Regions from separate parts of the Streptomyces sp. NPDC031426 genome, predicted to be linked through region 2. Evidence: riboswitches for the same ligand, from Rfam matches in the RefSeq annotation. Region 2 holds a riboswitch; the other holds the start of a gene.
What was found. Region 2 has a riboswitch for cyclic di-AMP ahead of ACZ5NH_RS24715 (C40 family peptidase). Riboswitches for the same ligand answer to the same signal wherever they lie in the genome.
Positions count from the first base shown of each region.

Region 1: linked by a shared signal. The riboswitch ahead of ACZ5NH_RS17685 (M23 family metallopeptidase) and the one ahead of ACZ5NH_RS24715 (C40 family peptidase) in region 2 are both predicted to bind cyclic di-AMP.

Region 1 covers NZ_JBVIJE010000007.1:441,399-455,867, forward strand. Annotated here, with positions in the region: gene ACZ5NH_RS17600 (helix-turn-helix domain-containing protein) at 1-758, shown strand, start outside; gene ACZ5NH_RS17605 (NUDIX domain-containing protein) at 795-1,295, shown strand; gene ACZ5NH_RS17610 (hypothetical protein) at 1,429-1,710, shown strand; gene ACZ5NH_RS17615 (hypothetical protein) at 1,664-2,095, opposite strand; gene ACZ5NH_RS17620 (BlaI/MecI/CopY family transcriptional regulator) at 2,092-2,535, opposite strand; gene ACZ5NH_RS17625 (hypothetical protein) at 2,591-2,779, opposite strand; partial or broken gene ACZ5NH_RS17630 (CysS/YqeB C-terminal domain-containing protein) at 2,792-3,016, shown strand; gene ACZ5NH_RS17635 (ABC transporter permease) at 3,228-5,597, opposite strand; gene ACZ5NH_RS17640 (ABC transporter ATP-binding protein) at 5,594-6,286, opposite strand; gene ACZ5NH_RS17645 (sensor histidine kinase) at 6,507-8,126, shown strand; gene ACZ5NH_RS17650 (response regulator transcription factor) at 8,090-8,734, shown strand; gene ACZ5NH_RS17655 (GAP family protein) at 8,776-9,453, opposite strand; gene ACZ5NH_RS17660 (hypothetical protein) at 9,536-9,877, shown strand; gene ACZ5NH_RS17665 (GTP cyclohydrolase II) at 10,187-10,819, opposite strand; gene ACZ5NH_RS17670 (MarR family winged helix-turn-helix transcriptional regulator) at 10,902-11,423, opposite strand; gene ACZ5NH_RS17675 (dihydrofolate reductase family protein) at 11,502-12,635, shown strand; tRNA gene ACZ5NH_RS17680 (tRNA-Met) at 12,692-12,765, opposite strand; cyclic di-AMP (ydaO/yuaA leader) riboswitch at 13,085-13,231, shown strand; gene ACZ5NH_RS17685 (M23 family metallopeptidase) at 13,241-14,266, shown strand; gene ACZ5NH_RS17690 (aldo/keto reductase) at 14,338-14,469, shown strand, end outside.
Region 2 covers NZ_JBVIJE010000011.1:277,669-292,137, reverse strand. Annotated here, with positions in the region: partial or broken gene ACZ5NH_RS24755 (DUF5682 family protein) at 1-1,669, opposite strand, end outside; gene ACZ5NH_RS24750 (ATP-binding protein) at 1,666-2,829, opposite strand; gene ACZ5NH_RS24745 (SWIM zinc finger family protein) at 2,971-4,323, shown strand; gene ACZ5NH_RS24740 (DUF5691 domain-containing protein) at 4,659-6,314, shown strand; gene ACZ5NH_RS24735 (cobalamin B12-binding domain-containing protein) at 6,440-6,862, opposite strand; gene ACZ5NH_RS24730 (esterase/lipase family protein) at 7,088-7,939, shown strand; gene ACZ5NH_RS24725 (M23 family metallopeptidase) at 8,162-9,685, shown strand; gene pcrA (DNA helicase PcrA) at 9,728-12,211, opposite strand; cyclic di-AMP (ydaO/yuaA leader) riboswitch at 12,517-12,622, shown strand; gene ACZ5NH_RS24715 (C40 family peptidase) at 12,652-13,842, shown strand; partial or broken gene ACZ5NH_RS24710 (SLAC1 family transporter) at 14,084-14,390, shown strand; gene ACZ5NH_RS24705 (hypothetical protein) at 14,394-14,469, opposite strand, start outside.

The DNA.
Region 1 (14,469 bases), on a different contig from region 2:
GCTTACGCCTGGCATCCTTCGGAGCGGTCGCAGAACTCGCCTACCTCGCAGGGTGGAAGCACCACGACCTCGGCCAGGAAGGTGCCGCTCAGCGCTACTACCAGGTCGGCTATCAGCTCGCCTGCGAGGCCGACCCGCACGGTCACGCCGCCTGGATGATGCGCGCCCTCGCCCACCAGGCCCTCAGTCTCAAGCAGCCCCACCACTGCGTCGACCTCGTCGAGGGCGCACTGATCCGCGGCCTGGGCCGCGTCGACGGCCAGACCGAGGCGCTGCTCCACATCACCCACGCTCGCGCATACGCCGCTGTGGGCGAGAAGCCGGCAGCGGCCCGCGCCCTGCTCGCCGCCGAAGATGCCCTCCTACGCGAAGACGGCCCACAGCCGAGCTACTCCCGCGTCAGCGGCCCCGCCGCCGGCACGGTCGCCAGCCACACCGCCCGCACTCTGACCGACCTCGCCGACCACGTTGGCACCGAGCAGCAACACCGCGACGCACTGGTGCGCTGGGATCCCGAGAAGTACAAGCGGGTCCACGCCCTCACCTACGCCGACCTGGGCGACAGCCTCGCCGCCCAGGCCCGAGCCGACGAAGCCGTCGCCGCCTGGTCCCAAGCCTTGACCCTGATGGAGGGCATGACCTCCGACCGCACCCGCAAGGCGATCAGCTCGCTTCGCTCCACCCTCGCCGTCTACCAGCGCCGCAGGGTGCCTGGGGCGGCCGAACTGGCCCGCCGCGCACGCGAAGCACTGGCCTAAGCTGCCCACCAACCGGCCGACGAAGGGACACCAACCGTGGCTCAGCCGAACACCGACGACCAGCCCAAAGCCCTCCCACCCGCCCTCGAATCCATGACCCTGCTGGTCGCCGCCGTCATCGTCCACGACAAAGCCACCAACCGCGTCGTCCTCCTCCAACGCAGCCAGAACGCCAAGTTCGCCCAGGGCATGTGGGACCTGCCCGTCGGCAAGAGCGAGCCGGGCGAGCCGATCACCGAGACCGCCGTACGCGAGCTGTACGAGGAAACCGGCCTAACAGTAAAGCCTGAGTCCCTGAAGGTCGCCCACATCATCCACGGCGCCTGGGGCATCGAAGCTCCCAACGGGTTCCTCACCGTTGTCTTCGCCGCCCATGAATGGACCGGTGAACCGGAGAACCGCGAGCCACGGAAGCACGCACAGGTTTGCTGGACGGACGCCGACGCCATCCCGGAAGACTTCGTGGACACCACTGCCAGTGCCCTCCGCCGATATCTCACCGGCGGCCCCCAGGTATCGCTGGACCGGTGGAAGTAGTGACCAGCACGGCGTCACCGTGGGCCGACGGAGCCGCGGCCGTGGCCCGGGCCCTGTGCGCGCAGATCGATGCCCAAGCCCGGATGGCCGGGCACGACCTCGCGTCCGCGGGAGGCGGCATCGGCACAGCGCGATGTTCCTCGCCACCGGCCCCGGCAAGACCTGGAAAGACGTCCTCGGCTACCAGAACCTGTGGGCGGTCGACCTCCGTCTCGGACAGTCCGAGCAGATGGGCGTGCACCATCAGGTTCTGCCGGCCCGCGCGATCGAGGCCGTCCTGGTCCCCTGGATCTCCCAACTCGGCCTGCTGGCCCTGACCCTGTGGCTGGCCCGGCAGCTGCCTCCGGTGGCGGCACTCGCCGCCGGGTTCAGCGCGGGCGTCCTGGTCCGCATTGACGGGGGGCCAGCAGCGTGACCGTACGCGCGGTGCGCACCACATGCGCCGCGCCGGCCGCGAAGGACACGGCCAGGGACGCCAGCGGCACGATCGAGGCCGCGAGCATCAGCTGGGCGCCGACGGCCGACAGGACCTGTGCGGGGTCGGCATTCGTGATGCCGTTGCTGATGCCCCAGGCGATCGGCGCCCGCCAGGGCAGCGCCTGGCGCAACGGGCTGTGCGGCAGGTAGGGAACGGCCATGGCCAGCAAGGGGGTCAGGGCTGTCCCCACCGCCAGGACGAACCGTTCGCGCGGAGGTAACCGCACCGTCAGGCGGCGCAGCAGATGCCACAGGCCGACGGTGACCAGCGGACACCATGCGGCGAGCATCACCTGCGGGTAGCCCAGCCAGCTCGGATTCATGCGGTGTCCTCCGGCGGGTCCGCCGGTGCGTCGACGCCGGCGGGCGGGTCGCTTATGTCGGCCAGCAGGGCACGTACCTGCGCGAGCTGCTCGGCGTCGCCGCTCACCGCGCGGACGAAGTTCGCCACGGCGAGATCGCCGAATCCGTCCACCACCTGACGCACCTGCTCGGCGGCCACGCGCTGCTCGACCTCGCGCCGGGACTGCCGCGGCCAGTAGACGTACTGGCGGCCTTCCTTGCGTCGGGCGAGCAGGCCCTTGATCACGAGGCGCTCCATCACCGTCTTCACGGTCGTGTACGCCTGGCCGCCGTCGAGGTCGCGGGCGCATCCGGCGACGTCCGTCTCGCCCTTCGACCACATGACGTTCAGGATCGCCAGTTCGAGCGAACCGAAGTGAGCCGCCAGCCCCTGGCGCCCTGCGTCCCCACCCGATGACATGCTACAGAGAATAGCAGTTCGCTGTTCCGGGCGACAGGATTTCCCGAAATCCCGTTCAGTACTCGCCGATCGACCCCTCGCGCCGGGCCCGGGACATTCCGGCGGCGAAGGTGGCCACCCCGACGGGCAGCATCACGGCCGCCCAGAGCGCCATGTGCGCCAGCGACGGCGCCACCTGCGCCAGGTCGGCGTCGACCAGCAGCGACTTGCGTATCCCGTCCAGCGCCTGGGTGGTCGGCAACACGTGCGCCACGAGCGGTGGGCGGGGGAGTCCGACCGGGGCGAAGATCTGCACGGCGTGGTGGACAGCCTTGTCCGCCTGGTCCTCGACCAGCGCGAGTCCGCCCGTGCCCGCAAGGACTGGGCCACCGCCGACGCCATCCGCGACCAGCTGAACCAGTCGGGCCTGGTCATCGAGGACAGCCCACAGGGCCCGCGCTGGACCCTCGGACCCGGTGCTGCCCGCGCGGGCCAGGTGTGAAGACCGCCTCCGCTTCCGGAGGCCGCACGCGCCGGGGTCGCAACCCAAATCCCCCGTAGGGCTGCGGCCCCGGCGCATCCACCCTGCAGCTCGAACCGGCCATGCCCCACCGGTCGACGGTGTTTGCCCACCTCAGAAGTAGGTTTCGGCCCATGGCGCTCGCCGATGAAGCGACGGACCGCGTCACTTCCCGTGGGACCGCCCGCCCCTGCTACTCGCTCCTCAGGGCCTTTGCCGTCCTCGCCCTCGCCGCCCACCCCGCGGGCAACAGGGCTCCCGCCGTGGCGATCACCAGGCCGCCCAGTACCAGCGCGGCCAGCACAGGCGGTGAGTACACCGCCATGTCCGCCTTCGGGAGGGTCGTGCCCGCTGCGCGGCCCATCGCCGGCAGTACCCACTGGTGCAGGGCCACGCCGACCGGCACCCCGACGGCACCGGCCGCAAGCCCGATCCCGGCCACCGAGGTGAGCACCATGGCGACGGTCTGCCTCGGCGACATGCCGAGCGCTTTGAACACCCCGAGGTCGTGGACGCGTTCGCGGGTGTCCAGCAGCACGGTGTTGAGAACACCGAGCCCGGCCACCGCGACCAGCATCAGGGTGAACATCGCCACCAGTCCGTCCATGGCGATGATCGTCGGGTTGACCCTGTCGCCGGACGGGAGCACCAGGATGCCCGGCGGTTGCAGGGCTTTCCCCAGCGAGTCCGCGTAGGCCGTGGCATCGGTGCCGGGCTTCAGGTCGATGTCGAACTGCACCGTCTCGGAGGGGATGCCGAGGCGGAGGCCGGCCAGGGAGGAGCTGTCGGTCAGCATGACCATGCCGCCCTCGCGGACGTCCATGTCCTCGCCGACGATCCGCACCGCCGCGCGGCGGCCGTTCGCGGTGAGGGTGACGGTGTCGCCGACGTGCGTTCCGGTGGCCCGCAGGAAGCCGTAGGGGACGACCGCCTGGCCGGGGCCGTGGAACCAGCTTCCGGAAACCAACTGGTAGGCGCCCCAGGAGGAGTTGCCCGCGTAGCCCCGATAGGCGGTCACGTCGACGGAACCGGTCAGACCGGCCACCCGGACCTGGGTCTGTTCCGTGCTGAAGTACCGCCGGGTGCCCGGCTGCGCCGCGATCTTCGAGGCGATCAGCGCCGGATCGACCGTGTCCGTCGACCCCTTGCCGGTCAGTGGTGCGATGTCCTGGACGGTGACCGCGCCCGCGTCCCTGCGGTCGAGCCCGTTCTGGACGCCGTTCACCGAGATCGCCAGGCCGGTCCCGAAGGTCACCCCGACCGTGCCGAAGACGACGGCCGCCGCCACCGTCGCCGAACGGGCGGGCCGGGCGAAGGGACCCGCCAGCCCCAGGCTCAGGGCGCGAGGCAGCGACAGCCCGGCCAGCCGCCGCTGGACCGCCCGGCCCCGGGCCGCCTGCGGGGTCCGGCCCACGGCGAGCGCCTCGACCGTACGCAGCCTTCCGGCGCGCAGCGCGGGGACCAGGGCCGTCGCCACGACCACGGCCAGCGCGACGGCGGGTACGACCAGGTCGATCCACGGTGCGACGGCCAGGGAACCCGTGCTGTAGGCGCGCTGGGCCTCGTGCAGGGCCGGGATCGCCATCAGGTTGCCGAGCACGACGCCGAGAACGCTGCCGACCGAGGCGGGGATCAGCGCCTGTGCGACGTAGGCGCGGACCACGTGCGCCGGGGCGAAGCCCAGGGATTTCAGGATGCCGATGCGCCTGGTCGCCGAGCCGACCGCGCCGCTCACCACCGTGCCGATGACCAGCACCGACATGACCAGGCTGAGCACCCCGAAGGCGACCACGAAGGGGACGAAGGTCGCCTCGGTGCGGTTCGCGGACCGTTCGGTCTGAAGGTAGGAGGAGGCCCCGGTCAGCGACCCCGGCGGCACGGCGGCCTCCACGGCCTTGCGGTCGGCGGTGACGTCGGCATCGGTGGAGGCGCTGCGGAAGCGGTAGAGCATCTGCAGACCGGGCCTGCTGCCCCGGGCGGTCAGGGACGTGAGCTGCGCCGGAGAGACCCAGGCGTCCGCGGTCGCGGTCACCGACCGGGCCAGTCCTACGACGGTCAACACCGGCTTGCCCGGCAGATCCGGGAGGGACAGCCGGTCGCCCAGGCCCAGCGGTGTGTTCCGGTCGCCGAGCACGATCTGTCCGCTGCCCGCGGCCCAGTGGCCCGCGGTGAGCACCAGGTCGTCGACCGCCCCTGCGGTGTCCGCCCGGCCGACCACGCTCAGCTCGGGCATGACACCGCCCACCGGCAACCCCGACCTGTTGGCCCCGGCCCGCGGGGACAGCGACAGCACCGGGTAGGGGCCGGCCGCGGCGGTCACCCCGGAGACGTGTGCGGTCGCCGCCACCCGCGCGGCAGGGGCCCCGGCCGGGTCGAACCAGGCGGTCAGCTGCGCCCCGCGCTGCTTGGCGAAGGCATGCTCGAACGGCGCCCGCGAGGCAACCAGCAGTCCGGTCGCCAGCACCGCCGCGGCCACCGCCATCGTCGTGGTCAGCACCATCACCAGGGTCTGCATCCGGCGCCGGCCGACACCGGCGCGGACCACCCTGCCCAGCGCGCTCATCCGGCCACCGTCCGCACGACGTCGCGGGCGATCCGGCCGTCGACGAGTTCGACGGTGCGGGTCGCGCAGGAGGCCGCCAGCGCGGTGTCGTGCGTGACCAGCACGATCGTCTGCCCCTCGCGATTCAGCTCGGCCAGCAGGTCCCGGACCTCCACCGCGGAGGCGCTGTCCAGCGCACCGGTCGGCTCGTCGGCCAGCAGCAGTCGCGGACTGTTCATCAGCGCCCTGGCCACCGCGACCCGTTGCCGTTCACCGCCGGAGAGACGGCCGGGGAAGGCGCGCGCGTGCCGGGCGATACCCAGGCGCTCCAGCAGGCCGGTCGCCCGGTGCCGGGCCAGGGCGCGCGGTCGGCCCGCCAACTGGGCCGGCAGCAGCACGTTGTCCGCCACGGTCAGGTCGTCCAGCAGGTTGAAGAACTGGAAGACCATCCCGATCCGTTCCCTGCGGTACCTCGCCAGCTCGGCCTCGCCCAGCCCGTCCAGGCGGAGTCCGTCCACGGTGACGGTGCCCTCCGAGGGCCGGTCCAGCCCGGCGATCAGGTTGAGCAGGGTGGACTTGCCGCTGCCCGAAGGCCCGAGGACCGCCAATGCCTCGCCGGGGTTCACTTCCAGGTCCAGGCCGGCCAGCGCCGGGGGGCCGCCGTCGTACTTCTTGCTCGCGTCGCGGATCTCGATGATCGGCGCGGTCACGGGTCCTCCCACGTGTCGGGGCGACGACCGGGGCACCGCTCCTGCGGTGACCGTCGTAGCCGCCGAAGAAGCTAGGGAGAGACGGGAGTTCGCCGACACGGGGCTGAGCGGGGTCTTGGCGGTGTAGCTGGCTACATCCCGCTTCCGGGGCCCAGGACCGATGCCGGGCGGTACGGCCGGCTCGCACACTGGTCCGGAGCGACAGGGGAGGAGAGCGGACGTGAGCGGTAGTGCGATCAGCCCGGGCAGCGGGCCTGGACCCCGCAGCCCGTACCACGGCGTGCGGGGGGAATCGGAACCGGAACCCGAGCCGTCCCGGATCGGCAGGGGCGTCCTGGCGACGGTCCGGCTGGCCGCGGTCTGGGGCGTCAGCCTGATCGGGGCCGCGGCCCTGCTGGCCGTCCCCGGACTGCTCGCGGTCGACCTGCTGGTCCGGGCGTGGCAACCGCCGGCCTCCGCGATGACGAGCGGCGCCAGTAAGGACAGGTACCACTTCTGGCTGTTGACGGTCCTCGCCCTGCTTCCCTGCGCGGTGCTGGGGGCGCGCCGGCTTGTCCGCGGCGGCAGGGCGGGCCGGGTCGGCGAGGGCGTCTTCGGGAAGGGCTGGGCGGCGCTGCTGGTCCCGCCGGTCCTGACGCTGGCCGCCCTGGCGGTCCGTCACGGGCCGCTGCCCGGCGGCGACCACGGCGTCGTCTGGCTCAGCTTGCCGCTGCTCCCCTGCAGCCTGCTGGGCATGCGCTGGGTGGCCGGGCTGCACCGGAGGATGGCGGGTTCGTGGTGCGGGGTGCCCGTCCCGGTGCCGTACCGTGCCGCGCCCGCCACCGGCGGACGATCGCTGTGGGGGCGATCCCGGCTGTGGGCACGTTGGCTCCTGACCGACCCGGCGACCTGGCGGGACCTGCTGTGGACCTCCTTCACCGGAGGCGTGGGCTGTGTCCTCGCCGCGCTGCTCGCCATCCCCCTCTACGTCGCGGCTCAGATACTCGGCACGTTCCTCGGTTCCGCCACGCTGCAGCCCGCCAACGCACATGTGTTCCTGGCACTCCTCACGGTGACGACGGCGTTTCTGACGGCGCTGCCGCTCGTGCTGTGGGCCGCGCCCCGGCTGATGTCGGCGTACGGCCGGTCGGCCCGCTATCTGCTGGGCCCCAGCCGACAGGAGGAACTGGCGCAACGCGTCGACCACCTGGCGCAGACCCGGTCCGACACCCTCGACGCCGGGGCGGCCGAGATGCGCCGGATCGAGCGCGATCTGCACGACGGCGCGCAGGCCCGGCTGGTGGCCATGGGCATGGCCCTGGACACGGCGGAACACCTGTTGGCCACCGACCCCGAGGCGGCGCGGAGCATGCTGGCCGAGGTCAAGGCGTCCTCGGCGCGGGCGCTGGCGGAACTGCGTGACCTGATCCGCGGCATCCATCCGCCGGTACTGGCCGACCGGGGCCTGGCCGACGCGGTGCACGCACTCGCCCTCGACCTGCCGTACCGGCTGCACTTCAGCTCCGACCTGCCGGGCCGGGCGCCCGCTCCGGTGGAGTCGGCGGCCTACTTCACGGTGAGCGAGCTGCTGGCCAATGTGACCAAGCACGCGGAGGCCCGGCAGATATGGATCGAGATCGGCCATGACGGCGGTGCGGCCACGGGTACGCTGCGGATCACCGTCACCGACGACGGCCGGGGTGGGGCCGATCCCGCGGCCGGCACGGGCCTGCGCGGTGTCGAGCGTCGCCTCGCCGCCTTCGACGGAGTGCTCGCCGTCAGCAGCCCGCCCGGCGGTCCGACCATCGTGAACATGGAGATCCCGTGCGCGTTGTCATCGCCGAAGACCTCTTCCTCCTGAGGGACGGCCTGACGCGTCTGCTGGAGGCACACGGATTCGAGGTGGCGGCGGCCGTGGACAACGGCCCGGACCTGCTGGCCGCGGTGGCGGCGGAGAGACCCCACGCGGCGATCGTGGACGTACGACTGCCACCGACCTTCACCGACGAGGGCCTGCGCGCCGCACTGGAGGCCCGCCGGCTCACCCCCGGGCTTCCGGTCCTGGTCCTCTCCCAGTACGTCGAGCAGCTCTACGCCCGTGAGTTGCTGGCCGCCGGCCATGGCGGCACCGGGTACCTCCTCAAGGACCGGGTGATGGACGGCGCCCAGTTCATCGACGCGGTGCGGCGGGTGGCGGCAGGCGGCACCGCGATGGACCCCGAGGTGATCGCCCGTCTGCTGGCCCACAACTCCGCCGACGGCCCCGTGGCCGCGCTGAGCCCGCGCGAGCGGGAGGTGCTCGCGCTGATGGCGGAGGGGCGCTCCAACGCTGCCATCGCCCAGCACCTGGTGATCACCGAGCGGTCGGTGTCCAAGCACACGGCCTCGATCTTCACGCGGCTCGGCCTGCAGCCCTCCGACGACGACAACCGGCGCGTCCTCGCGGTGCTGGCGTACCTCAACCGCTGAGGGCGCTCCTGCCGACTCGCCAGCGAAACCGTCCCACACGGTCAGGAGGCGACGATGCCGATGCCGTCGCCGAGCAGTTTGAGGCCGAGGACGAAGAACAGGACCGCCATGACGGCGACGTTGTGGCGGGTGGCCCAGTCCCGCCAGTTGCCGAGCACGCTTTTCGCCCGTTCGCCCATGAGCAGGTAGACGGCGAGCGGTGCGAGTACGCAGACCGAGGCAATGAGCACGAAGACGGCGAGGGCGCCGATCTGTTGCGGGAGGGGGATTCCGGCCGAGCTGATCGAGGCACCGGCGGCGATGGTCAAAGGGGCGTTCTTGGCGTTGGCCGCCGACAGCGCGAGCCCGAGTCCGAGGATCTTCAGCGGGGTGAACCGGTCGATCGCCGCCATCCACTTCGGCAACTGCGCCTGGGCGGGGTCGGCGGGGCGCCGACGCCACAATCGGGCGCCGAACAGAACCAGGAGCAGCCCGAGGGCGAGTTTCAGGGCCCCTACCCAGGTGGCCGGGTGCTTGTGGGTGGAGGCACTGCCCGAGCCGCCCACGGCGAGCATGATCGCTCCCAGGACGGCGAGGCCCAGGACCCAGCCGAGGGCGAAGAGCGGGCCGTTGAGGTGACCGCGGGGCGTCGCCAGGATGAGGATGATCGCCACGATGGGCAGGGGACTGACGGCGACACCGGCTGCCAGGCCCAGCACATCACCGACAGCGTGTCCCAAGGCGGCCTCCGTCGAGTGAGGGGCGGACGGATGGCGACGGGCGTGTCCATCCTTGCCTGGCGCAGCTCTCCGTGCGCGCTGCATGCGCCGAACGAGTCGACGGACCAGGCTGGACGTCGGCCTCTGCGCCTCCTTCGACGCGGTGGACATCGCGGGCACGGTCGTACTGGTCCACCGTCATCTGCCCGTCGTCGCCTTCAGCGGCGCCGCACTCGAACCCGGCTCTCCGGTACGGGAGTTCGTCCCTCCCCCGCCTTGGGCGGGGCCGTCGGCCGATGCCGGGTTCCGGCTGCTGGAGCCCGCGGAGCCGGACGCGCCCATCGAGCGGGTCGATCCGAGCGCGCTGCCGGAGGCCGAGCTGAAGGGGGTCCGCCACTGGCGCCCGCAGACGCTGGGCGAGCTGATGTTCAACTGGTGGGACTGAGGCCTACGACGCCTCGGTTCACCGACCCGCCCTCACCGCCTCAGGCCACCACCAGCCCCGTGTATCCCGCCCCATAGGCCCGCAGGAACGCCGCCACTCCGCCCCTGATCAGGCGGCTACGCCGTCGCTGCGACCCTCCTGTCCCTGGCGGCCCTCCCGGCGCTGGCCCTCCCGGGCGTCCGGCGCAGGCGATGATCGGCAGATCTGTTCCGGCCGTCGTACCGCGTCGGAACGCGACCCGCAGGTCGGATGATGGGGGGCAGCCGAGCGGGTGGAACAGATCCGCCCATCGCCCACTGTCCGCCGAGGTCAGCCCGCGTTGAGGTCCGCCAGGGGCAGGGTGTGGCGGGTGTGGACGACCTTCGCGCGCAGGTAGCGGACGTTGTGGGCCGTGGTGAAGACGCCGGTCGGCACCCGGTCCCGGACCACGACGCCCAGCGCGCGCAACTGCTCGGCCTTGTCGGGATTGTTGGACAGCAGGTCCAGCTCCCCGATGCCGAGGGCGGCGAGCATCTGCGCGGCGGCCGTGTAGTCGCGGGCGTCCTCCGGCAGGCCGAGCGCGGCGTTCGCCTCGTAGGTGTCGAGGCCCTGGTCCTGGAGGGCGTACGCGTCGAGCTTGTTGTAGAGACCGATGCCGCGGCCCTCCTGCCGGAGGTAGAGCAGGACGCCGCCGCGGTCGGCGATGCGCTCGACCGCCTCGCGCAGCTGGGGTCCGCAGTCGCAGCGGGCGGAGCCGAAGACGTCGCCGGTCAGGCACTCGGAGTGCAGGCGCACCAGCGGGACGGTGCCGGGGGTGGGGTCGCCGAGGACCACGGCGACGTGCTCCTGGCCGTCGGCCAGGCCGTGGAAGGTGACGAGTTCGGCGTCGACGCTGTAGCCGTCGTGGAAGCGCAGCGGAACCCGGACGCGGGCGCGCGGCGTGGCGGCGGGGGTGTCGGGCATGCGGGTCCCTCCGGAGGCTGCTGCTTCAGATTTGAAGCAGCGTACTCGGGGGACCCTACCTCATGCTTCAAACTTAAAGCAATCAATCGTCGGAGGAGGAACACGAGGAACGCCGCCGCCAGGGCACGTCCTCCGCTCCGCACTCGGCGCCGTCGCCCTGCAGGCCGCCCGCGATCCCGGTGCAGATCTCCTCCAGCTGCCCCACCTGTTCCGGCGTGAGCCGGTCGAACAGGATGGCGCGCACGGTCTCGACGTGGCCCGGTGCCGTACGCTCCAGGGCGGCCATCCCCTCGTCCGTCAGCACGGCGATGCTGCTGCGTTTGTCCCAGCGGCAGTCCTCCCGGCGCACCAGCCCGTCCCGCTCGAGGCGGGTCACCGCATAGGTCAGCCGACTGCGCGTGATCTTCAGTGACTCGGCGAGGTCGGTCATCCGCAGCCGCCGGTCCGGCGCGTCGGACAGGTTGGCCAGCACGGAGTAGAACAGATGCGGCATGCCGGCGTCCTGCTGGAGCTGTCGGTCGATCGCGTCCTCCAGGAGGTGCGTCGCGGCGAGATAGGCGCGCCAGGCGCGCTGCTCCTCGGGGGTGAGCCAGCGGGTCGTCATGCCGCCAGTGTAAGTTTGTTTCAAACTTGAACCAAGATCGACCTTCAACCGAGCCTCGCCTCGCAGGAGACCGCGCCGATGTCGTACCCGTACGTGCTGCTGTCCGCCGCCGTCTCCCTCGACGGCTACCTCGACGACACCAGCCCCGACCGGCTCCTGCTGTCCAGCCCGGCCGACTTCGACCGGGTCGACGCGGTACGGGCCTCCGTCGACGCCATCCTGATCGGCGCCGGCACGATCCGCGCCGACAACCCGCGGCTGCTGGTCAACTCCGCCGAGCGACGCGCCGCCCGCGTCCGGGCGGGCAAGCCGGAGTACCCGCTCAAGGTGACCGTCACCGCCACCGGCGACCTCGACCCCGACGCCAACTTCTGGCACACCGGCGGCGACAAGCTCGTCTACACGACCGACCAGGGCGCCGAGCGGACGGTCCGCCGCGTCGGCGACACCGCCGACGTCGTCCCGCTCGGCCCCGGCCTCGACTGGCGGGCCCTGCTGTCCCACCTGCACGACGTGCGCGGAGTCGGACGGCTCATGGTCGAGGGCGGCGGCACGGTGCACACCCAGCTGCTGCAGCTGGGTCTCGCCGACGAGCTCCAGCTCGTCCTCGCGCCGCTGTTCGTCGGCGACCCGGCCGCGCCTCGCCTGTTCGGCCCCGGCGGCTATCAGGCCGGCCGGCTGCGCCTGACCGAGACCCGCCGGATCGAGGACGTGGTCCTCATGCGCTACGAGCCCACCGCCCCCGGCACCGGGTCGGCCGCCACCGCCGCCGACCGGCACTGGCTGCGCACCGCCTGTGAACTCGCCGCGCTGTGCCCGCCCTCGGAGACGGCGTTCAGCGTCGGCGCGGTGGTGGTCGCAGCCGACGGTACGGAGCTGGCTCGCGGCCACTCCCGGGAGGGCGAGGATCCCGTGGTCCATGCGGAGGAGGCCGCCCTGGCGAAGGTCGACCCGGCGGATCCCCGGTTGGCCGGTGCCACGGTGTACAGCAGCCTGGAGCCGTGTGCCCGGCGTGCCTCGCGGCCCGCGGCCTGTGCCGAGCTGATCCTTCGGGCGGGGGTACGGCGAGTGGTCACGGCGTGGCAGGAGCCCGACACGTTCGTCGCGGGAGCCGACGGTACGGGGGTGCTGGTCAAGGGGGGTGGGGATGTCGTCGCACTGCCCGAGCTGGAGGAACTCGCCAAGGCGCCGAACCGGCATCTGCTGGGCTGAGCCGCGCACACACTCAGGGCCCGGAATCCTTTGGATTCCGGGCCCTGAGCCTTCAGTAGCGGGGACAGGATTTGAACCTGCGACCTCTGGGTTATGAGCCCAGCGAGCTACCGAGCTGCTCCACCCCGCGTCGTTGTGTCTCTACTGTACACCACACGCTCACCCCCTCGGCGCCACACCGCCCGCGCCCCCTCGCCGGCCCGTGGTCGCGGTGATCGGCTTCACGGACGGTGACCGGACGGCAGCCCTCCGCATAACATCTGAGACACCATCAAAAATGCCGACACTCATGTAAGGTGGTCAACTCGCCCGATTTGCAGGGTTCCTGACCGGTAAGTCCACGGCCGAAAACCTTAATGATCAAGCCGAACGGCTTGGAAAGTGGCTGTCGGGTCTATTAACGTTCGATAACGCAGCGCGGTCGTCCCAGCCGTCACAAGAGACGGCTCCGTGCGCACGCGCCGAATCCCGCAAGGGAGCCGGGGAACCACCACCTTGGGGTGAATCGCGCGAATGCCGCAGTTGGTATACGCGCGTAGGAGACCTTCCTGCTCCGAACCCGTCAGCTAACCCGGTAGGCGGAGGAAGGAAAGGAGCACGCCCGCGTGGCGTCCAACCGGCCCGTCCCAGAAGCCCCGTTCATGCCCCCGCAAGCCCAGCCGGAGACCTTCGGCTACGGTGCCTACCGCGCCGAGGAGGGGCCCTGGGAGGAGTGGAATCCCACCGAGGACTCCGTCGCCCCGCTCCGCGGCCGGCACCGCGTCGCCAAACAGCGCGGCGGTTTCGCGCGCAGCTCCACCGTCCTCGGCGTCGGCGTGATGGCCGCGGTCGGCGCGGGCGGCATGGCCAGCGCGAACACCGGCAAGCCGCCGGTCTCCATCTCCCTGCCGGATCTGGACTCCGTCGAGCACATCTTCGGCGCCGGCTCCTCCGACGCGCACCAGGCCACCACCGGCCTCAGCAAGGTGGGCGTGAGCACGGACAGCGCCGACAGCGGCAACGCCGGCGAGGCCCTGCGCAACCGGATCATGGCCCAGGCCGAGCAGCAGAAGGGCCGGGCCGACAGCAAGGCCACCGCCGCCGCGATCGCCGCCGCCGACCAGCAGACCGCCGACGCGGCCGCCAAGGCGGAGAAGGCGGCCGCCGCCAAGGCCGCCGCCGCCAAGCAGCAGGCGGAGGCCGACGCCGAGAAGGCCGCCGAGGCCAAGCGGCTCGCCGAGCTGGCCAAGCAGTACACGCTGCCGGTCGTCTCGTACACGATCACCGGCACCTTCGGGCAGCCCGGCGCGATGTGGTCCTCCGGCTACCACACCGGCCTCGACTTCGCCGCCCCCACCGGCACCCTCATCAAGGCCGTCCACAGCGGAACGGTCACCGAGGCGGGCTGGGCCGGCGCCTACGGCTACCGCACCGTCATCACCCTGGACGACGGCACCGAGCTGTGGTTCTGCCACCAGTCCTCGATCAACGTCTCCGTCGGCCAGAAGGTCTCCACCGGCCAGGTCATCGGCCGGGTCGGCGCCACCGGCAACGTCACCGGCCCGCACCTGCACCTGGAGGTCCACCCGAACGGCCAGGCCACCGCCATCGACCCGGCGCCCTGGCTGCGCGATAAGGGCCTCACCCCCTGACAGCCGTCTGTCCGTGGGACTTTGCACCGGCGGCGGAATGCGATCATCTGTCGCCGGTGTTGATGCAGAGCATGACTTCTCTGCGCACACTCGGCTCCTCCGACCTCGAGGTCTTCCCGCTCTGCCTCGGCGGCAACGTCTTCGGCTGGACCGCCGACGAGGAGACCTCCTTCGCCGTCCTCGACGCCTACACGGCGGCCGGG
Region 2 (14,469 bases):
CGACGGGCAGGGCGTCCGGCAGCCCGGCCAGCAGACACTGCTCCGCGAGCGCGGTGACATCGGCGAGGGTGCGCGCGGCCGTCGCGTCCGCCTCGGCCCTGGCCTGCGCCGCGCCCAGTACGGTCGTCCCCCACACGCCCGCCTCGGCCACCCGCACCGACAACTCCGGCTCCCAGCGCAGCCGCCACGTCTCCCGGAACGTGCCCGTACTCCCCCGAGACCGCGTGGGCTCGCCCCAGCCGACGCCGAGCAGCCGGAGCCGGTGCAGCAGCCTGCTGCGGCCGGCATCGGTGTCACCCCGCAGGTCCAGCTCCAGTTCGCGCTCCAGTGCCTCGGGTTTGAGCCGCAGCGAGCGCTGTTGCCGGGCCAGGTCGCGCTGGAGCGGCACCGCCGGCGCCGACTCCGGCACCTCTCCCAGGACGTCCCCGACTACCAACCGGTCGTGCACCAGGGCCAGCGGCACGTCCGAGCCGTCGCCCATCACCGCACGCACCGCGTCGGTGGTCTCGCTCAAGCCCGGCAGCGGGCGCCCGCGCAGTGCCGCCAGGGTCTCGGCGAGCCGGACGGCCTCGATGACATGGGCGGAGGACACGATCCGGTCCTCCTCGCGCAGCAGCCGCGCCACCTTCGTCAGCCACCGCTCGACCGGGCGGTCGGGAGCGTGGAACAGATGGCCGTACCAGCCCGGCGAGTCGATGCCCGCGCCGTACCCGCTGGACCGGGCGAGCCTGCGGTGGGTCCAGGGCACCCAGGTCAGGTCCGCCTTGACCCTGGGCAGCCCCTTCAGCAGGGACCGGTCGGCGGTGACGGTGGTCTTCTCGCGCAGCGCGGGCACATGCCAGGCCCCGCAGACCACGGCCACCTCGTCGCCGAACTCCTTGCGCGCGGCGCGCAGCCGGAGCCGCATGTGCGCCTCGCGGACCAGGTCCCGGGAGTGCCCGCCGACGCCGTACCGCTCGCGGAGTGCGCCCATCGCCTCCTCCAGCGCGGCGAAGGGGGCGAAGGGGTCCCGCTCCCCCGGGCCCCGGTGCTCGACCACGTCCTCCCACCAGCGCTCGGGGTCGTCGTACCCGGCCGCCTCGGCGAGCACCGCGAGCGGGTCGATCCGGGCCTGCTCGCGAACGTCCTGAGCCTCGTCGCCGTCCCGAGAGCCCTCGGCGGCCTGTGGCCCGTCGTCCTGCTGAGGCTCACCAGCGTCCTGCGGCCCGCGGCCTTCCTGAGACTCAGCGGCGCCCTGCGTGTCTCCCGCACTCCCCTCGGCACCTGTCCCCGTGGCCGGTTCCTCTCCGGACCCCTCAGGAGGCGCCTCTCGCTCCCACGCGAGCGTGTGCGCGGCCGGCAGGTCGATGAAGTGGGCGGGGACGCCGTGTTCCAGGGCCCAGCGGATCGCCACCCATTCGGGGCTGAACTCGGCGAAGGGCCAGAACGCCGAGCGGCCTGGCTCGTCCACGGCATGGGCGAGCAGGGCCACCGGGGGGCGCAGGTCCGGGTCGGCGGCCAGCGGAATCAGCGCGTCGGCCTCGGGCGGGCCCTCGATCAGGACGGCCGCGGGCTGAGCCGCGTCCAGGGCGCCGCGCACCGCGCGGGCGGAGCCCGGGCCGTGGTGCCGCACGCCCAGCAGAAGCGGTCCGGAGGCGTCGGCCTTGGGCCAGCGGGTGTCGTCGGTCATGCGCTCACCTCCCGGCACGCGCGGTAGAAGTCCGTCCAGCCCTCGCGCTCGCGCACGACCGTCTCCAGGTACTCCTGCCAGACGACCCGGTCACCCGCCGGGTCGCGCACGACGGCGCCGAGGATGCCCGCGGCGACGTCGCCCGGGCGCAGCACGCCGTCGCCGAAGTGCGCGGACAGGGCGAGGCCGCCCGTGACGACGGAGATCGCCTCGGCCGTGGACAGCGTGCCGCTGGGCGACTTCAGCTTGGTGCGGCCGTCGGCGGTGATGCCGTCGCGCAGCTCGCGGAAGACGGTCACGACCCGGCGGATCTCCTCGATGCCGTCGGGCGCGGCCGGCAGGTCGAGGGAGCGGCCGATCTGCTCGACCCTGCGGGTGACGATGTCGACCTCGACGTCGGCGCTCTCCGGCAGCGGCAGCACCACCGTGTTGAAGCGGCGACGCAGCGCGCTGGAGAGGTCGTTGACCCCTCTGTCCCGGTCGTTGGCGGTGGCGATGAGGTTGAACCCGCGGACCGCCTGGACCTCCTGGCCCAACTCCGGGACGGGCAGGGTCTTCTCGGACAGGATCGTGATCAGGGAGTCCTGCACGTCGGCCGGGATCCGGGTCAGCTCCTCCACCCGGGCCGTCATGCCCTCGGCCATGGCGCGCATGACGGGGCTGGGCACGAGGGCGTCGCGGCTCGGTCCGTGCGCGAGCAGCTGCGCGTAGTTCCAGCCGTACCGGATCGCCTCCTCCGGGGTGCCGGCGGTGCCCTGCACCAGCAGGGTGGAGTCACCGCTGACGGCGGCCGCCAGGTGCTCCGACACCCAGGTCTTGGCGGTGCCGGGCACGCCGAGCAGGAGCAGGGCGCGGTCGGTGGCGAGGGTGGTGACGGCGACCTCGACGATCCGGCGCGGGCCCACGTACTTGGGTGTGATCACCGTGCCGTCCGGCAGGGTGCCGCCGAGCAGGTACGTCGCCACCGCCCACGGCGACAGCTTCCAGCGGGCCGGGCGCGGGCGGTCGTCCTGCGCGGCGAGTGCGGCGAGTTCGGCGGCGAAGGCGTGCTCGGCGTGCGGGCGCAGCGCCTGTGCGCTCTCGGCCGCGCCCTCGCCGTCGGTCGGTTCGGCGGTCGTCGGTCGTACGGACGCAGACGCAGACGTGGCAGACGCAGACATGGCTGACATGGCTGAGGCCCCCTCCAGCTCGGCCGGTTCGAATCTGGCATCCACCGTGCACCACGCCACTGACAATCGCTCTGACCTGCACAAACGCCCACACCGGACGGATTGTCAGTGGTGGGACCTACCGTCGGAGACATGACTGAGCAGGGGGTGCGCTGGACCGCGGAGCAGGTGCTGTCACTGGCGCCTGACGCCGCGTCACGCAAAGCGGGAGGCAAGCTCGGCACGGCCGGTCCGTGGTCCGAGGCGGGAAGCAGAGAGGGGACGGTGTGGGGGCTGTGCAAGGGCAGCGGCAGCAGGCCGTACCAGACGGTGGTCGATCTCGCCGACGCGGCCGGACCGGCGTACAAGTGCAGTTGTCCGAGCCGTAAGTTCCCGTGCAAGCACGCGCTCGGACTGCTGCTGCTCTGGGCGGGCGGCGACGGCTCGGTGCCGGAGTCCGCGGCGCCGCCGGACTGGGCCGAGCAGTGGCTCGCGGGCAGACGCAGGCGCACGGAGAGCAAACAGGGCCGCAGCGAGGGGAGTTCCGGGAGCGGGTCCGCCGATCCGGAGGCGGCCCGGCGGCGGGCCGAGCGCCGGGCCGAGCGGGTGGCAGCGGGTGCGACGGAGCTGGAGCAGCGCCTCGCGGACCTGCTCCGCAGCGGCCTGGCCGCGGCCGAGCAGGCGGGGTACGGCCTGTGGGACGAGACGGCGGCCCGCATGGTCGACGCCCAGGCTCCCGGACTTGCGGCCCGGGTCAGGGAGTTGGGGGCGATGCCGGCATCGGGCGCGGGCTGGCCGGCCCGGTTGCTGGAGGAGTGCGCGCTGCTGCACCTGCTCGACCAGGGCTGGCTGCGCCGCGACCGGCTGTCGGACGCCCTCGCGGCCACGGTCCGCTCCCGGCTGGGCCTGCCCGCCACGGCGGACGGCGCGCCGCTCCGCGACCGCTGGCTGGTCCTCGCCCAGTACGACACGGTGGACCCGAAACTGACGACCCGCCGCATATGGCTGCACGGTTTCTCCTCGGGCCGCACCCGGCTCCTGCTGTCCTACGGCGCGGCCGGCCGGGCTCCGGAGCTGTCCCTGCCGGTCGGGCTGGCCCTGGACGCTGAGCTGTCCGCCTATCCGGGGGCGGGCCAGTCCCGGTCCGCCCTGGGCGAGCGGTTCGCCCCTCCCGCCCCGGCCGCGTTCCGCCCACCGGGCACGAGCACGGCCGAGGCGGCGGCCCGGTACGGCGAGGCGCTGCGCGACGACCCCTGGCTGGAGTCCGTCCCGGTGACGCTGGACCGGGTGATACCGGTTCCGGACGGCGACCAGTGGCAGTTGGCCGACGCCGACACGGACTCCGCCCTGCCGCTCACCCGGGCCGCCCGCTCCCGCCCCGGCCTGTGGCGGCTGGTCGCCCTGTCCGGCGGCGCCCCGGTCAAGGTCTTCGGCGAGTGCGGCCACCGCGGCTTCACCCCGCTCACGGCTTGGGACGGCACGGGCGAGGCGGTGCCCCTGTGCTGACCGGTCTGCCGGCAGAACGCCGGCGCGCCCCGGCGCACCGAGCCGAACCAACGGCACATTCGCGCACACCGAGCCGAGCGCCTGCCACCGACCGACCCACCAGGACAGCACCGGCGCCTTCAGGCACGCCCGTCCCAGAAGGCACCGCCAACCGATCCGCCAGGACAGAGCCGGCGCCTTCAGACGCACCCGGCCGAAGCGACACCACCAACCGACCCGCCAGAACCGCGCCGACACCTCCAACCACGCCCGGCCGGCTGAGCCCGCACCGTCGAGCCGGCCGGCCTGCCGGAAGTCACCGGCACCCCTCGGACAGGCGCAGGGAAGGGAACGCGATGAATGGGACGACGACCCCGGCCGACGTGGACGCCACGGCCGCGGCAAGCTCCTGGGAAGACCTGGTGACCACCGCTCTTCTCGGCACCGACCGGCGCCCCGCCGCGTACGCCGGGTCCGGCCGGGAGGCACCCCTGGCGCTGCTCGACGAGGCCGCCGTGGCGACCGTACGGCGGCGGGCCGGGCTGCGGCCCGCGCGGGCGGCGCGCCGACCGGATCCGGCACCCGAGGATCCGCGTCCGGCCTTGCCCGCCGCGGCGGCCCGCAGACTCACCACGCTGCTGGCCGACCGTTCCGGCGGCGGAGGCGGCGGCCGCCGGGGCAGCTCCCCGGACCTCATGGAACTGCTCCCGCAGTGGCTGGCGTCGGCCAACGCGCATGGATACGCGGCGCCTGCGCAGACGCTGCCCGCCCTGCTGGACGCGGCGCGGGGCCGTACGGACCTGCGCCCGGCGGCGCTGGAGTTCGCGGGCCCGCGGGCGCTGTGGCTGGCCCGGCTGAACACGGACTGGCGCTTCGCGCTGCGCGCGGCCCCCGGCGGCGGCGCCACGCTGCCCGACCCCGGCGACAGGGAGGCGGTGGGCAGGCTGTGGCAGGAGGGGCTGTTCGCCGAGCGGGTCGCCCTGCTGGGCGCGCTGCGCGCCGGTACGCCCGGGCTCGCGCGCGAGCTGCTCATGTCGACCTGGCCGACCGAGCGGGCGGAGGACCGGCTGATGTTCCTCGACTCGCTGCGCACCGGCCTGTCGGCTGCGGACGAGCCGTTCCTGGAGCAGGCGTTGGGTGACCGCAGCCGCAATGTGCGGGCGACGGCGGCCGAACTGCTGTCGGGGCTGCCCGCTTCGGCGCTCGCCGCACGCATGGCCGTACGGGCCGCGGCATGTGTGGCGCTCGACCGCACGGGGAACCCGCCGGCGATCGTGGTGGAGGCGCCGGTCGAGTGCGACTCCGGCATGGAGCGCGACGGTGTGGTGGCCACACCTCCCGCAGGCAGAGGGGAACGATCATGGTGGCTGGGACAGTTGGTGGAAGCCGCTCCGCTCCGCACCTGGCCGGCACGGCTCGGTGGACGGACGGCGGAGCAGATCGTGGCGCTGCCGGTGACGGACGGCTGGCAGGGCGAGCTGCACGCGGCCTGGTGCCGGGCGGCGGTGCGGCAGCGGGACGCCGGGTGGTCGAGGGCACTGCTCGGCTCACCGTCGGCGCCGGAGGCCGGCGGCCCGGGCGCGGTGTCGCTGGCGGAACGCGCGAAGCTGCTGGCCACGCTGGACACGGCGGAACGAGCCGCGTGGGTGGCCGGGTTCATCGCCACACATGGGCTGTCGGAGGCGTTCCAGCTGCTCGGGGTGTGCGCGGTGCCCTGGGCCGCGCCACTGGGCCGGGCGGTCGTGGACGCGCTCAACATCGCGCGGGACGCGGGCAGTTACCCATGGAGCTTCAGCGGGGTGATGGGGCTCGCCGAGCGCTGCCTGGACCCCGCGGAGGTCACCCGGCTGGAGGCGCTGCTGGCGATACCCGACGAACGGGAGGACGCCGCGCCGGGAGCCGGAGGTTACTGGGCGGAGGCGTTCCAGCGGCTGGTGACCACGCTGCGGCTGCGGGCGGACATGGCGCAGGAACTGACCCCGGTCAGCCCGCACAGCCCGTCCGGAGCTTGAGGACGAGGCCGTTCAACCCGAAGCAGGGCTCCGGGGGCGACGGCCCACAGGGACACCGGCCGCCCGCTCGCCGAACAGCCGGTCCGACCGCCGGACATGGCCGTCCAACCGCCGGACGCGGTCGCTCAGCCTCCGGACGCGGCAGGCTGACGGGCGTTCTCCCGCACCCACTCCACGATCGACGCAGTCGTCGCGCCCGGTGTGAAGATCTCCGCGACGCCCTTCTCCTTCAGCGGCGGGATGTCCTCGTCCGGGATGATGCCGCCGCCGAAGACGAGGATGTCCTCGGCCTCGCGCTCCTTGAGCAGGTCGATCACCGCGGCGAACAGCGTGTTGTGCGCGCCGGAGAGGATGGACAGGCCGATCGCGTCGGCGTCCTCCTGGATGGCGGTGTCCACGATCTGTTCCGGCGTCTGGTGGAGCCCCGTGTAGATGACCTCCATGCCGGCGTCGCGCAGGGCACGCGCGATGACCTTGGCCCCCCGATCGTGGCCGTCGAGCCCCGGCTTGGCGACCACCACGCGGATCGGACCCGCTGCCACACCCATCACTGCCTCCATCAAACGACCACGGAAGCGATCGCTTCCGTCCGTAACGACAAGTACCGCACTTTTGGCGCGGTCCGCCACCCGTCGCGAAGTGAACGAACGTTATCTCCAGCATCCCGCAACCGGCAGTTTTACGGTGCGCGGCGAGGGGGAAATCACATGGTGGGACATGAGGGCACACGGGGGATCGAGCCGTCCTCCGGTGTGCCGACAGGAGGTCGGCCCATGAAGGTCACCGGGGTACTGCCGCTCTTTCTCCCGTTCTGCCGGCGCCTGTGGCCCGGCAGACTCGCCGGAATCTCCGTGGCGCTGCTGAAGGCGACCGCCCTGGAGGCCGCGATCCTGGCCTGCCATCTCCTGCTGTATCCGACCGGCCTCACCCAGGAGCGCCGCGCCCCTTTTCTGCCCGCCGGCGACGGCACCGCCCGGCTGCCGGTCCGCTCCGGCCCGCCGGTGGTGCTGTTGCACGGTTTCATCGACAACCGCTCGGTGTTCCTGCTGCTGCGCCGCAACCTCGCGCAGCACGGCGGGCAGCGGGTCGTATCGCTCAATTACTCCCCGCTGACCTGCGACATCCGCGCCGCCGCCGAGTTGCTCGGCCGGCACGTCGAGGAGATCTGCGAGCGCACCGGCAGCGACCAGGTCGACATCGTGGGGCACAGCCTCGGCGGGCTGATCGCCCGCTATTACGTGCAGTGTCTGGGCGGTGACCTGCGGGTGCGCATCCTCGTCACGCTGGGTACACCGCACTCGGGGACCAGTGCGGCACCTTTGGCCAACGCCCATCCCATCGTGCGCCAGATGCGGCCCGGTTCGGGGGTGATCGAGGAGCTGGCCCGGCCCGCGCCCGGCTGCCGTACCCGGTTCGTCAGCTTCTGGAGTGACCTGGACTCCGTGATGGTGCCGCTGGAGACGGCCTGCCTGGAGCACCCCGACCTCGACGCGCAGAACGTCCGGGTGACCGGCATCGGACATCTCGCCCTGCCCGTGCATCCCGCCGTCGCGGCCGGGATACGCGAGGCCCTCGACTCCCCGCACGCCGGGGACCGGGTCGCCGACGGTCTCACGGTGGCGTGATCTGTCCGGCATCGGAGTGACGCACAGGTGACGAACAGTCACCGCACATCGAACACCAATCGAACTCTCGGCCAAACTCGTGTCCTGCGCCCCCCGAAACGCCGCCGAATGCCCGTTTCCGGCGGGCGCGAAACCAGCCGAAGATTGTCGCGTCCAGGTACCGGCGGGTACAGTCACCGCACTGCTCTGGCAGCCCCTGTTGTCGAGGCGAAAGAGAAGTTGGTGAACGACCGTCACCCGTCGGGGACCATGACCACCCCGGCCCCGGCTTCAGACGCCTCCGCCGCGCACTACGCGCCGTACGGGACGCATGGAGCCCCCTACGGCGACTTCACCACGTACGGCGGCTACGAGGCCACCGGTTTTCCGGACGGCACCGGCACCTTCGCCACCGACCCGCTCTTCGGCAGCCTGCCCGGCGAGCAGAGCACCGGCGCGTACGACAGCACGCAGTGGCAGACCGGCCAGACCCCGAACTACGACCCGTACGCGGCCCAGCACCACGCCGCCTACGACTCCGGCGTCTACGACTCCACCGCCTGGACGATCCCCGCCCAGGCGACGGGCAACGACATCAGCGGCCAGTGGGACGCGAGCGCCTGGCTGCAGCCCGACCAGTCCGGGATCGCCCAGCCGACCCAGCAATGGGCGTGGGGTACCCAGACCTTCGAGTCGGGTACCTTCGACGCCACACAGTGGAATTCCGGCGGCCAGGCCACGCCAGTGGAGGCCGAGCAGCCTGCCGAACCGTTCGGCCAGCAGGCCACCGCCACCTTCGACCAGGTCGGCGACCCGCACGCGACCGGCGCCTTCCCGCAGGTTCCGTACGGGCAGACCCCGTACGAGGACGAGGTCCCCTACGACGAGGTCCCCTACGAGGACACCGCCTTCGACGAACAGCAGGTCGGGGACGACGCGTCGGGCACCGCGGGTGAACAGGCCGCCGCCGAGCTGCTGGACGACCAGGAGGACATCGCGCCGACGCCCCGCGCCGGCTCGCGCAGCGCCGGGCGCTCCCGCCGGCGTACGACCGCCAAGCGCTCCGCGCTGCTCACCATCGCCGTCCCCTCGGTCTGTGTGATGGGCGTCGCCGGGATCGCCGCCGCCTCGGTCGGCGCGCTGACCGACAACGGACACGACACCACGGCCTCCGCCTCGGACACGCACGCGGTCAAGGCCTCGGTCGCCAACAGCAAGCTGGACACCCAGCTCAACACCCTGTCCGCGGGCGCCCATGACTTCGCCGACCGGGCGAGCCGGACGCAGGAGCGGATCGACCTCAAGAACCAGCAGGAACTGGAGCAGAAGAAGGCCGCTGCGGCGGCCGCGCTCAAGGAGCGGCTGCGCCCCAAGTTCGTGCTGCCGGTCACGCAGAAGGGGCTCAGCGCCTACTTCGGCCAGGCGGGGGTGAACTGGATGTCCGTGCACACGGGCATCGACTTCCCGGTGTCGTACGGCACCACGGTGATGGCCGCGACCGACGGCGTCGTCTCCACCAAGTGGAACAGCGCCTACGGCAACATGATGATCGTGACGGCGAAGGACGGCACGCAGACCTGGTACTGCCATCTGTCCAGCTACCGCGTCGCCTCCGGGACGTCCGTCAAGGCCGGCGAGCCGATCGCCTACTCCGGCAACTCCGGCAACTCCACCGGCCCGCACCTGCACTTCGAGGTGCGGCCCGCGGGCGGGGCGGCCATAGACCCGCTGCCGTGGCTGCGGAGCCACGGGCTCGACCCGACGTAGAGCCCGGGGACTTTCGCCCCCAGACCCCCTACGGCTTCTCCCCTACAGCTTCTCCACCGGCGCGTACCGCAGCAGCAGTCGCTTCGGCTTGGCGTCGCCGAAGTCGATCGTCGCCTCCGCGTTCCCGCCCGTGCCCTTCACGGCGACGACCGTGCCGAGCCCGAACTGGTCGTGGGTGACCCGGTCCCCGACGGCGAGGGCAACCACCGGCTTCTCCGTGGTGCGGCGCGTGGCGAACCCGGACGCACCCGACGCCGAGGAACGCGAGCGGGTCGAGGACAGCGAGGCCGCGATCCCGGAGGCCGGGCCGGAGGACACCGGCGCCGCCGCTCCCGTCCGCTTCCAGTCCACATGGGTGGCCGGGATCTCCTCCAGAAAGCGGGAGGGCGGGTTGTACGACGGCTGGCCCCAGGCGCTGCGCATCGCCGACCGCGTGAGGTAGAGCCGCTCCCGCGCGCGTGTGATGCCGACGTAGGCCAGGCGCCGCTCCTCCTCCAGTTCCTTGGTCTGGCCGAGGGCGCGCATGTGCGGGAAGACGCCGTCCTCCATGCCGGTCAGGAAGACGACCGGGAACTCCAGGCCCTTGGCGGTGTGCAGGGTCATCAGGGTGATGACGCCGGAGCCTTCCTCGTCCTCGTCGGGAATCTGGTCGGAGTCGGCGACCAGCGCCACCTGCTCCAGGAAGTCGGCCAGCGTGCCCTGCTCGCCCTCCCCGCGCTCCTGCTCGAACTCCAGGGCCACCGCCGCGAGTTCCTGGAGGTTCTCGATGCGGGTCTCGTCCTGCGGGTCGGTGGAGGCCTGCAACTCGGCCAGGTAGCCGGTGCGTTCGAGCACCGCCTCCAGGACGGTCGCGGGACCCGCACCGGACTCGACGATGGTGCGCAGGTCCTCCATCAGCGTGTTGAACCGCTTGACGGCATTGGTGGAGCGCGCGGCCATGCCGTACGCCTCGTCCACGCGCTTGAGCGCCTGCGGGAAACTGATCTTCTCGCGCTGGGAGAGGGCGTCGATCATCGCCTCCGCGCGCTCGCCGATGCCCCGCTTGGGCACGTTGAGGATGCGGCGCAGCGGCACCGAGTCCTCGGGGTTGGCGAGGACGCGCAGATAGGCCAGGACGTCCCGGACCTCCTTGCGCTCGTAGAAGCGGACCCCGCCGACGACCTTGTAGGGCAGGCCGACGCGGATGAAGACCTCTTCGAAGACACGGGACTGGGCGTTGGTGCGGTAGAAGACGGCGACATCGCCCGCCCTGGCCTCGCGCGCGTCGACCAGACGGTCTATCTCGTCGGCGACGAACTGGGCCTCGTCGTGCTCGGTGTCGGCGACGTAACCGGTGATCCGCGCGCCCTGGCCGGCGTTGGTCCACAGGTTCTTCGGGCGGCGGGACTCGTTGCGCTCGATGACCGCGTTGGCGGCGGACAGGATGGTCTGTGTGGAGCGGTAGTTCTGCTCCAGCAGGATCGTCGTCGCGTTCGGGTAGTCCTCCTCGAACTGGAGGATGTTGCGGATCGTCGCGCCCCGGAAGGCGTAGATCGACTGGTCCGCGTCACCCACGACGCACAGTTCGGCGGGCGGGAGGTCGTGCTCGCTCGGCGGGATGTCCTCGCTGTGTTCGCCGGTGCCGACGAGTTCGCGCACGAGCGCGTACTGCGCGTGGTTGGTGTCCTGGTACTCGTCGACGAGGACATGCCGGAAGCGGCGGCGGTAGTGCCCGGCGACGTCCGGGAAGGCACGCAGCAGGTTGACCGTCGTCATGATCAGGTCGTCGAAGTCGAGCGCGTTGGCCTCGCGCAGGCGCGACTGGTAGAGCGCGTAGGCCTGGGCGAGGGTCTTCTCGAAGCCGTCGGTGGCCTGGGCGGCGAAGTCCTCCTCGTCGATCAGCTCGTTCTTCAGGTTGCTGATCTTCGCGCTGAACGATTTGGGCGGGAAGCGCTTGGGGTCGAGGTCCAGGTCGCGGCAGACCAGGGCCATCAGGCGCTTGCTGTCGGCGGCGTCGTAGATGGAGAAGCTGGAGGTGAAACCGAGCTTCTTGCTCTCCCGGCGCAGGATGCGCACGCACGCGCTGTGGAAGGTCATCACCCACATCGCGTTCGCGCGCGGGCCGACGAGGTGCTCGACGCGCTCCTTCATCTCGCCCGCGGCCTTGTTGGTGAAGGTGATCGCGAGGATCTGGCCCGGGTGCACATGCCGCTCGGCGAGCAGGTGGGCGATGCGGTGGGTGAGCACACGGGTCTTGCCGGAGCCGGCGCCGGCGACGATGAGCAGCGGGGAGCCGGCGTGCACGACCGCGGCGCGCTGGTTGTCGTTCAGCCCCTCCAGCAGCGCCGCCGCGTCGAGGGCGGGACGCGGGGCGCCGTCGCGGTAGTACGCGTCCCGGTCCGGCGGCACGTCGAACTTCCCGCCGAACAGATCGTCCGGAAGCGGCTCCGGAGCGTGATCGTCCTCGGGCGGCGGCGGGGGCTCCTCCTCGCGCCCGCGAGGGGCCTGGAGGTCCGCCAGGAAGCTGTCGTCAAAGAGGCTGCTCATCGCTCTACGAGTCTAGGGCTCCCCACCGACAACCGGTCGCCGTCCCCGGAACACGGCCGCCCCGGAAAGCAGTTGATCTTCGCCGTCGAACGGCCCGCGCCCTGCTCACAGAGGGGCACCGTCCGATGACTCAGAAGCGAAACCTGGCTCAGGTCACGAAAATGTATCGGACATATCACGCACCAACCTTCACAGGAGTCACACGAGTTGGCTAGCGTGCGTTCGGGCCGCACGACCCCTACCGGCGAACCTCGCCGGGCCGCGCGGCCCCCGCCGAGTCCGGCGTGCCCCGCAGGGCGCCCGGAGCCGGGGACCCACCGACCTTTGGGGTGAATCGGCCGGCTCCCACCTGGGACGCCGCCGTAGGGCAACCCTTCCGAACCACCGCCCGAACCCGACAGCTAACCCGGTAGGCGGCCCACTGGAAGGAGTCGCCTCTCTTGGCGTCGCACCGCAAGCCGCGCCCCGGCGGGACCATCGGAACCGGCCTTCGCGCTCCCGCCCTCGCCACCGCCGCCCTCACCTCCATGGCCGTGCTCTCGCAGACCGCGGAGGCCGCCCCGGGTACCGATCGCGCCAAGCCGACCCTGGAGGAGGTCGAGAAGAAGGTCGACGATCTCTACCGCCAGGCGGAGTCGGCGACCCAGAAGTACAACGCGGCCAAGGAGCGGACCGGCAAACAGCGCGGCCGCGTCGACGCCCTGCGCGAGGACGTCGCCCGGCGCACGGCACGCCTCAACAAGGCCCGTGAGGAGCTGGGCTCCTTCGCCGCGGCCCAGTACCGCACCGGCGCCGCCGCTCCGGACACGGCCACCTTCCTGCTGGCGAACGACCCGCAGGACTACTTCGACCAGACCCAGCTGATGAATCGGCTGACCTCGCGGGAGAAGAGCGCGGTCGACGACTTCATCGGCGAGCAGGCCGCGACGATGAAGAAGCGGCGGGAGGCCGCGGAGAGCCTGCAGACGCTGAGCGACTCGCAGCACGACCTGCAGACCGCCAAGGCAACCGTGCAGAAGAAACTGGCCTCGGCGCGGGAACTGCTGTCGCAGCTGACGGCCCAGGAGAAGGCGCGGCTGGCCGCCATCGAGCGGCAGAAGGAGCAGGAGGCGGCGCGCAAGGCGGCCGAGCTGGCGAAGCAGCAGGCGGCTCAGCAGCAGGCCGACTCGTCCTCGTCGTCGTCCACCGCCACGGGGTCCGGCTCCGGATCGGGTTCGACGGGCTCCGGCTCGACGGGGTCCACCACCACGTCCAGCACGTCCAGCTCGTACGACACGAAGGCAGAGAAGGCGATCGCCTTCGCCCGCGCGCAGATCGGCAAGCCGTATGTGTGGGGCGCCACCGGGCCGGACTCCTACGACTGCTCGGGCCTCACCCAGGCCGCCTGGAAGGCCGCCGGCGTCAGCCTCCCGCGCACCACGTACGACCAGGTCAACGCGGGCACCACGGTCTCGCTCGCCGACGCGCGGCCGGGCGACCTGATCTTCTTCTACGACGACATCAGCCACGTCGGCGTCTACATAGGCAACGGCATGATGATCCACGCCCCGAAGCCGGGCGCGTACGTCCGCGAGGAGTCGATCTACTACGGCGGCGAGTCGATCATCCACAGCGTGGTCCGCCCGGGCTGACTGACCACCCACCCCGGGCACGGGCGCGCCCCGCTCCACGCGCGCGTGCCGCCGAATTGCCGGACCACGCGCGCAGGTGCCGGCGGCTTGGGGGCCTCGCCTTGAGGCCTCCGGGCGCGCGTCGGCTCATCACGTGCCGATGCGCGCGTACGGGCGTTTTCCGCGTCCCCGCGCGCGTGCGGCCGTTCCTGCGTCGATGCGCGGGATGTGCCGGCCTTCCTGCGTCCACGGGGACTCGGGCATGTACCTGTGGAACGCCGACGACCGCGGCGTGCTGCGCACCGCGACGGTCGCGCTGCTCGTGCTGGATCTGGTCTGCTACGTCGTCCTGCTGGCCGCCGAGGCGGCCCGGCTACCACGTGCTGCGCTGGGCGACGGTGTTCCCGATGGGGATGATGGCGGTGGCGGCGCTGTCTGCCGCGACCGTCTTCGGCGTCCCGTGGCTCACCTGGCCGGGACGGGTGCTGCTGTGGGCGGCGGTGGCGGTGTGGCTCGCGGTCGCCGCCGGTGCGGTGCTCGCGGCCCGCGCCGGCGGCAGGGACGGCTGACCGTCAGGTCCACAGGACGGCGATGAAGATGTTCGCCATGGTCAGCAGACCGACCACCCCGAACACGCTCTTGTCGATC